DNA from 2 places in the Agrobacterium sp. K11 genome. Region 1 is predicted to be linked to the other one. Evidence: predicted binding sites of a transcription regulator. Region 1 holds the regulator's gene; the other holds the start of a gene.
What was found. The regulator LexA, encoded in region 1, represses DNA repair genes until DNA is damaged. The targets are predictions, from matches to a motif close to TGTTCNNNNTGTGTTCNG.
Positions count from the first base shown of each region.

Region 2: the regulator LexA is predicted to act here: its motif matches at 2,344-2,361, upstream of dnaE (DNA polymerase III subunit alpha).

Region 1 covers NZ_JCAHRB010000005.1:58,608-62,366, reverse strand. Annotated here, with positions in the region: gene AC5SEO_RS13165 (ComEC/Rec2 family competence protein) at 1-923, shown strand, start outside; gene AC5SEO_RS13160 (glutathione S-transferase family protein) at 940-1,623, opposite strand; gene lexA (transcriptional repressor LexA) at 2,063-2,785, opposite strand; gene AC5SEO_RS13150 (VOC family protein) at 2,997-3,759, shown strand, end outside.
Region 2 covers NZ_JCAHRB010000006.1:56,166-59,924, forward strand. Annotated here, with positions in the region: gene dnaE (DNA polymerase III subunit alpha) at 1-2,131, opposite strand, end outside; gene AC5SEO_RS13655 (ABC transporter ATP-binding protein) at 2,614-3,297, opposite strand; gene AC5SEO_RS13660 (lipoprotein-releasing ABC transporter permease subunit) at 3,313-3,759, opposite strand, start outside.

The DNA.
Region 1 (3,759 bases):
CATTCGCTCTTCTCGCCATGCTGCTGATGCCCTTCGGGCTCGATGCGCCGTTCCTGAAGATCATGGGTTATGGCATGGCACTCGTCATCGAGGTTGCAAACGAGGTGGCCTCCTGGGGCGGCAGCGCAGCGACTGGGCGTCCGCATGGCTGGTTTATCGGTTTGGCTTCGGTGGGTTTCCTGCTGCTGACATTGCTGCGCAGCCGGCTTGCGCTTCTTGGCATCCCGTTTCTGCTCTTCGCCTTCGGCGTGTCGGCAGTTACGGCCTATCGTGATCTGCCGGATCTATTGATTCACGAGGACGGCGAATTGGTGGCACTCGTGGAGGAAGGCAAGGTCTCAACCACAAAAGCCCGTCCGCAGGGCTTCGTTTACGGCCAGTGGCAAAGGGCGCTGCTGCTGCCGGAAAAAACCGTGCCGCCAGATTTTATAAATGGTGAGAGCATGGCAAATACTGCTGGTTCTGACTCGAGATCGAAACTGTCGCCCGAAGACATGGCTGTGGTGGTACGCGAGATGACGGCGGCGCTCAAAGACGCCAAAGTTGGCGTCTTCACCTGCAGGAAAGACATATGGTGCGTAGCGAGCGCCGCAAGCGGAGAGTGGATCGTCGTTCTGGACGATGGCCGCTTCGCCGGAAAAGCCTGCGATATTGCCGATATCGTCGTTGTTTCCCGCAGAACCTCTTTTTCGCAGTGCCGCTCGGGTGCACTCCTGCTCAGCCGTGACATCTTGCGGCGTCTCGGTTCTGTGGAAATAGATTTTGCTAACAAGAGGGAGGAGGGTGTGGCGAGCGGGCTGCGCGCCGCAATCGCCGGAACGGACAGGCCCTGGAGCCAGCACCGTTATTACGACTGGAAAAGCGGACGTTTCGACCGTGATCTGCCGCAGCCCATCATCCGGCTGCTGGCGGCGTCGCAATGACAGCCGCCAGCATGGATCATCGGGCCTTGGCGCGCAAATCTTCAGTCAATTCGCCGATCTCGCCAACTTCCTCTTCATGACCAGCGTCGCGCCAGCTCTCCTTCAAACCGGCCTCGTACCATTCTTGCATGGCAGGCAGGGCGAGCAGCCGGTCGCAATAGGCTTTCGCTGCTGGCGAAAGATCCGCGCTGCCATAGGTCTGGAAACGGAATGCAACCGGGCAGAAGAAAGCATCGACCGCCGTGAACTTTTGACCGGCGAGATATGGCCCGCCGAATTTTGTGAGACCCTCGCTCCACAACGCATCGATCCGCTTTATATCGGCTTTAAGCCCGGCATCGCCGCCCCTGGGTTTGACCCGAATGCCCACCGACATGGGATAGAGATTGCGCAGCGAGGAAAAGCCGGCATGCATCTCACTTGCGGCCGAACGCGACCAGGCCCTCGCATGCTTGTCGCTTGCCCAGACACCCTGGTGTCTTTCGGCAAGATATTCGACGATCGAAAGCGTTTCCCAAACCGTCATACCCTCGTCGACCAGGCAGGGCACCTTGCCCGTCGGCGAAAAGGAGGAGAAGGAGACGCCTTCGCCGAACGGAATGAGCTTTTCATCAAAGGCGATACCGAGCGTGCGCATCAATACCCACGGCCGCAGCGACCATGAAGAATAGTTCTTGTTGGCTATATAAAGATCGTACATGGCGTATCTCCCGGATATGACGCGTATTTCTACACCTGCCAAGCGTTCACGGAATATCGAAAATTATCCATGGCTCCCATAAACGCCGTTGATGAATGGTGATGTGGGGTCGCTGAGAGCGCGACTTGCGATAAGTCACCCTTTGGTGACCACTAAAACTGACTGCGCAACACGACAGAACAACGTCGCTAAAAAACAGCGGATGGGATCGCTTCGACAATTATAGCGAACAGCCCATTCGCCACCACGCCTGTAGCGAAACCGAAGCATCTTTATGGAGTAGGAACTCAGTTTAGAAAGGGCAACGCGCATAGGCTGAATGGCGCATATCCTCGTGCACCCGCAAAAGCACGCCACGTTTGGAAACAGCCAAACCCAATATAGGCGCCATCTTCACGATGACGCCTATTGTAAAGTGAATACGTTCGGTTCGATAAGATCAATGGTAGCGGCGGATCAGCCCCACCAGCTTGCCCTGAATTTTCACCCGGTCGGGCCCGAAGATACGGGTCTCATAGGCTGGGTTTGCCGCCTCGAGCGCAATGGAGGCTCCCTTGCGGCGGAAGCGCTTCAGCGTGGCTTCCTCGTCATCCACCAGAGCCACAACGATGTCCCCGGGATTGGCGGTGTTGCCGTTGCGGATGATGACTGTGTCGCCGTCGAAAATGCCGGCCTCGATCATCGAATCACCCTTGACCTCAAGAGCGTAATGTTCGCCCGTGCCAAGCATGTCTACTGGCACGGCCACATCATGGGTGTTGTTCTGGATGGCGGAAATCGGCACGCCCGCAGCGATGCGGCCCATGACCGGCACGGTGACAGCCCCGCCCAGATCATTGGCCGGCGTCTTGGGGGCAGGGGCCGGTTCCGGCGTCTTGGGCTTGCCAAGGCTGCCTTCGATAACGCTCGGCGAAAAGCCGCGCTGCGGCCTTGCACCCGGCGTATAAGCCTCGGGCAGCTTGATGACTTCCAGCGCCCGAGCTCTATTCGGTAGCCGACGAATGAATCCTCGCTCTTCGAGAGCGGTTATCAGGCGGTGGATGCCGGATTTCGAAGCAAGATCGAGTGCGTCCTTCATTTCATCGAAGGAGGGCGGCACGCCGGACTCTTTCATTCGTTCATGAATGAAGAGAAGCAATTCCTGCTGTTTGCGCGTGAGCATGAGGAAAACACCCTTTAGAATCGTAGTGGAAGTCGCGAAACAAATACAGAACGAACACTATATGTTCCATATGTGTTCTGCAATCCCCTAAAATTTCGTGAAGGTGCCATCTGTTGCTGTGATGATTTGCCTCATAGCACGCAATTGTGCTTTTGTGCGGTCGAAACCGTCCCGGCATGCTCCGGGCGGAAGGCCAGCAGGATACATTTTCATGACGAAACCCTATAGCGTTGACCATCTCGTTTTGCCCGTGGAAGTCATAGGCGTCGCCGTGAAGCGCCTCGTCAGTCTTGGCTTTACGGTTGCGCCGGAGGCTCTGCATCCTTTCGGCACCCAAAATGCCTGCGTATTTTTCGCCGATGGCACCTATCTGGAGCCGCTCGCAATTACTGATCCGGCTAAATATAATGCGTCAATAGAGAGGGGTGATGTTTTCACTGGCAGGGATGTGGCCTTCCGGCAACGGGACGGGCAGGAGGGTTTTTCGGCTCTTGTCGCCAGGACTGAAGACGCCTTGGTTGACCATGAGCGGTTTCGGGCAGCCGGCCTTTCGGCGGGCGATGTTTTCGAGTTTTCGCGGCCTGTTCGGATGCCGGATGGCTCGCAAGGCGAGGCGGCGTTCCGGCTTGCTTTTGCTGCAAGCGGGGCGGCCGCGGATTTCTTTTTGTTCAGTTGTCAACGGGTTCAAGCCCTTCCGGGCGATCGCACCATGCTGGAGCGCCACGCCAATGGTGTCACCGGCCTCAGTGAAATCGTCCTGTTTACCGGCGGCGATATGAAGGTGGCGGGCCTGATCGAGACGGTGTTTGGCTGTGAAGGCAAATGGTCTCCGGGCGGTGATATGGTTTTCGCGACCGGCAATGCCAGCATCAGATTGACCGGAAAACCGGCTTTCAGCGGGCAGGCCCTGAATGCTCAGGATGGCAACGAAGGCGGATTGCGCGGCGCGGGCATCGTCTTTTCGTCACACGATC
Region 2 (3,759 bases), on a different contig from region 1:
TCTGCATCACCTGTTCCTGATAGACGATAACGCCCTGCGTTTCCTTCAGGAGGTGGTCGATGGTGGGGTGGATCGACTCCAGTTCCTCCTCGCCATGCTTGCGGGCATTGTAGACCGGAATGTTTTCCATCGGACCCGGACGATAAAGCGCCACCAGCGCAATGATGTCCTCGATGCAGTCCGGGCGCATGCCGATAAGCGCCTTGCGCATGCCGGCACTTTCCACCTGGAACACGCCGATGGTTTCGCCGCGTGACAACATCTCGTAGGTTTTGGCGTCGTCCAGCGGAATTGCGGCGAGATCGACCTTGATGCCGCGTTTGGCAACGAAATCGACGGCAACCTTCAGCACCGTCAGCGTCTTCAGACCGAGAAAGTCGAATTTGACGAGGCCTGCGCTTTCCACCCACTTCATGTTGAACTGGGTAACCGGCATGTCGGAGCGCGGATCGCGATACATCGGCACCAGCTTCGACAGCGGCCGGTCACCGATGACGATACCGGCAGCATGGGTGGAGGCGTGACGGTAAAGCCCCTCGATCTTCTGGGCGATATCCAGAAGTCGGGCAACGACGGGTTCCTTGTCCGCCTCTTCCTGCAGGCGCGGCTCTTCCTCGATCGCTTTTGACAGCGGCGTCGGATTGGCCGGGTTGTTGGGGACCAGCTTGCAGATCTTGTCCACCTGTCCATAGGGCATTTCCAGCACGCGGCCGACGTCGCGCAATGCCGCGCGAGCCTGCAACGAACCGAAGGTAATGATCTGCGCCACCTGCTCGCGGCCATATTTGCGCTGCACGTAGCGGATCACCTCTTCGCGGCGGTCCTGGCAGAAGTCGATATCGAAGTCGGGCATCGACACGCGTTCGGGATTGAGGAAGCGTTCGAACAGCAGCGAGAAGCGCAGAGGATCGACATCGGTGATGGTCAGCGCATAGGCCACGAGCGAGCCTGCACCCGAACCGCGGCCGGGGCCGACTGGAATATCCTGCTGCTTGGCCCATTTGATGAAGTCCGCAACGATCAGGAAGTAACCGGGAAAACCCATGCGTTCGATGACGCCAAGCTCGAAATCCAGCCTGTCGCGATATTCCTGCTCTGTGTAGCCAGGTGCCATGCCGAGGGCCGCAAGGCGAAGATCAAGACCTTCGACGGCCTGACGGCGAAGCTCTTCGGCCTCTGCCCGTTGCGCCGCTTCGGGATCGTCGCTGGCACCGGTGAAGCGCGGCAGGATCGGCCCACGCTTCTTCAGCACATACGAGCAACGCATTGCGATTTCGACGGTGTTTTCCAGTGCCTCCGGAAGGTCGGCAAACAGCTCCGCCATCTCCTCACGGCTTTTCATATAATGGTCGGGGGTCAGGCGGAACCGGCTGTCATCCGAAACGATGGCGTTATGCGCCACCGCCATCAATGCATCATGCGCCTCATAATCGGCCCTCGAAGGGAAGAAGGCCTCGTTGGTGGCGACCAGCGGAATATCATGTTCATAGGCAAGCCCGATCATACGCCGCTCATGGGCGCGGTCGAAACCGGACTGACGCTGCAACTCGATATAAAGCTTATCACCGAAGAGTGATTTCAGCGCCAGCAGGCGTTCTCTCGCCTGCGCCGTATGCCCTTCCTTCAGAGCCATATCCACCGGACCACCGGAGGCACCCGTCAGCACAATCAGCCCGGCATTGGAGGCTTCCTCCAGCCATGCACGGGTAATATGCACGGACTGGCCACCGCTTTCGCCTTCCAGATAGGCGCGGCTGATAAGGTCCACCAGCCGCTCGTACCCTCCGGCATCAGCCGCGAGCAGCACGATGGCTGGAAGCTTGGCAAGGTGGCTGTTGTGGTTGCGGCGATCATCCACCGCATCCTGCATGTCGATCGACACCTGACAGCCGATAATAGGCTGCAAGCCCTCGTCACGCGCCTTTTCGGAAAACTCCAGCGCGACGAAAAGATTGTTGGTGTCGGTAATGGCTATGGCTGGCTGGCCGTCTGCAACGGCCTTGGACATGATTTTCTTGAGGGGTAAAGCCCCCTCAAGCAGGGAGTAAGCGGAGTGAACCCGCAGATGGACGAAACCGGGTGTTTTCAGCGTTTCGCCAGAGGTCTCTCCACGCGTAACCGTCTCGCCCATATCGTCATCCTGTCATTCTGAATCGAGGGGGCGATTTTCCGATTTTCGGCCTTCAAAGTCCACCGCCTTTCGGCGTCTATACAGGCTTCTGCGCCGGTGTGCCCTTCACAGGGCAGTGAGGATCACCGAAAAGCTGGCGACGAACACAGCGATGGAGGCGAAAGCGGCAACGTCACGGATGAAATCAGTCATTGGTCTCTCCTTACTCGTTATGTTCTAACTTTGTTCTCATTTTGTTCGATTGTCAACAGGCTTTTACCAATATTCCCCTTGCTAACGCGGCAGAATCGGCTGCGGTTCCACCTTCGTGAATGGCAAGCCACTGACTCCAAAGCAAAAAACCCGGAGGCAAAAACACCTCCGGGTTCGTGAAAATTCAATTGTGGAAGGACGAGTGGCCTTGCGGGAAACCTGACCGTAGACAGACTCAGCCGCAGAAAAGATCGCAAAGGCGGCGTTATGGTCGCCTTACTGCATCACGATCAGAAGTCTACGATCTTGCCGTCTGCAAGCGTCACGCGGCGGTCCATGCGGTTGGCAAGCTCATGATTATGGGTGGCGATCAGTGCGGCAAGGCCGGACTGGCGCACCAGCGCCTCCAGCGCATCGAACACGTAATGCGCAGTCTCGGGATCGAGATTGCCGGTCGGCTCGTCGGCGAGAAGAAGGAGCGGTGCGTTGGCAACGGCGCGCGCAATCGCCACACGTTGCTGTTCACCGCCGGAAAGCTCAGCCGGGCGATGTTCGCCGCGATGGCCGACGCGCATGTAATCGAGCAGCGCGCTCGCACGCTTGCGGGCCTCGCCCTGCGTCAGACCGGCGATGAGCTGCGGCATCATCACGTTCTCCACCGCCGTGAACTCCGGCAGCAGATGATGGAACTGGTAGACGAAACCGATGTCGCTGCGGCGGATCGCCGTGCGCTTTTCATCCGGCAGACCATTGCAGGCCGCGTCATTGATGAAAACCTCGCCAGCATCCGGATGTTCGAGAAGCCCAGCGAGATGCAACAGCGTGGATTTGCCGGTGCCCGAGGGGGCAACAAGCGCCACCATCTCACCGCTCTTCAACTCGAAATCGGCCTTGCGCAGAATGGAGAGCGACGTCTCGCCCTGACCATAGGTCCTCTCGACGCCGGTAAGCCGCAGCACTGATTTTTTTGCCATATTGTGAAGCGGTCCTTATTCGTAACGCAGGGCCTGCACCGGATCGAGCTTGGAAGCCCGCCATGCCGGAAAGATGGTTGCCAGGAAAGAAAGTGTCAGCGCCATGATGACGACGGTAATGGTCTCGCTGATATCCATTTCGGCCGGAAGCTGGCTGAGGAAATAGAGCTGCGGATCAAACAGCACCGTGCCTGAGACCCAGGAGAAGAACTGCCGGATGGATTCCACATTGAGGCAGACGATGACGCCGAGTGCCACACCGGCGAATGTGCCGACCGTGCCGATGGCAGCTCCCGTCATGAAGAAGATACGCATGACGGCGCCGGAACTGGCGCCCATGGTGCGCAGAATGGCGATATCGCTGCCCTTGTCCTTAACCAGCATGATGAGGCCAGAAATGATGTTGAGCGCCGCCACCAGAACGATGAGCGTCAGTATCATGAACATCACGTTTCTTTCCAC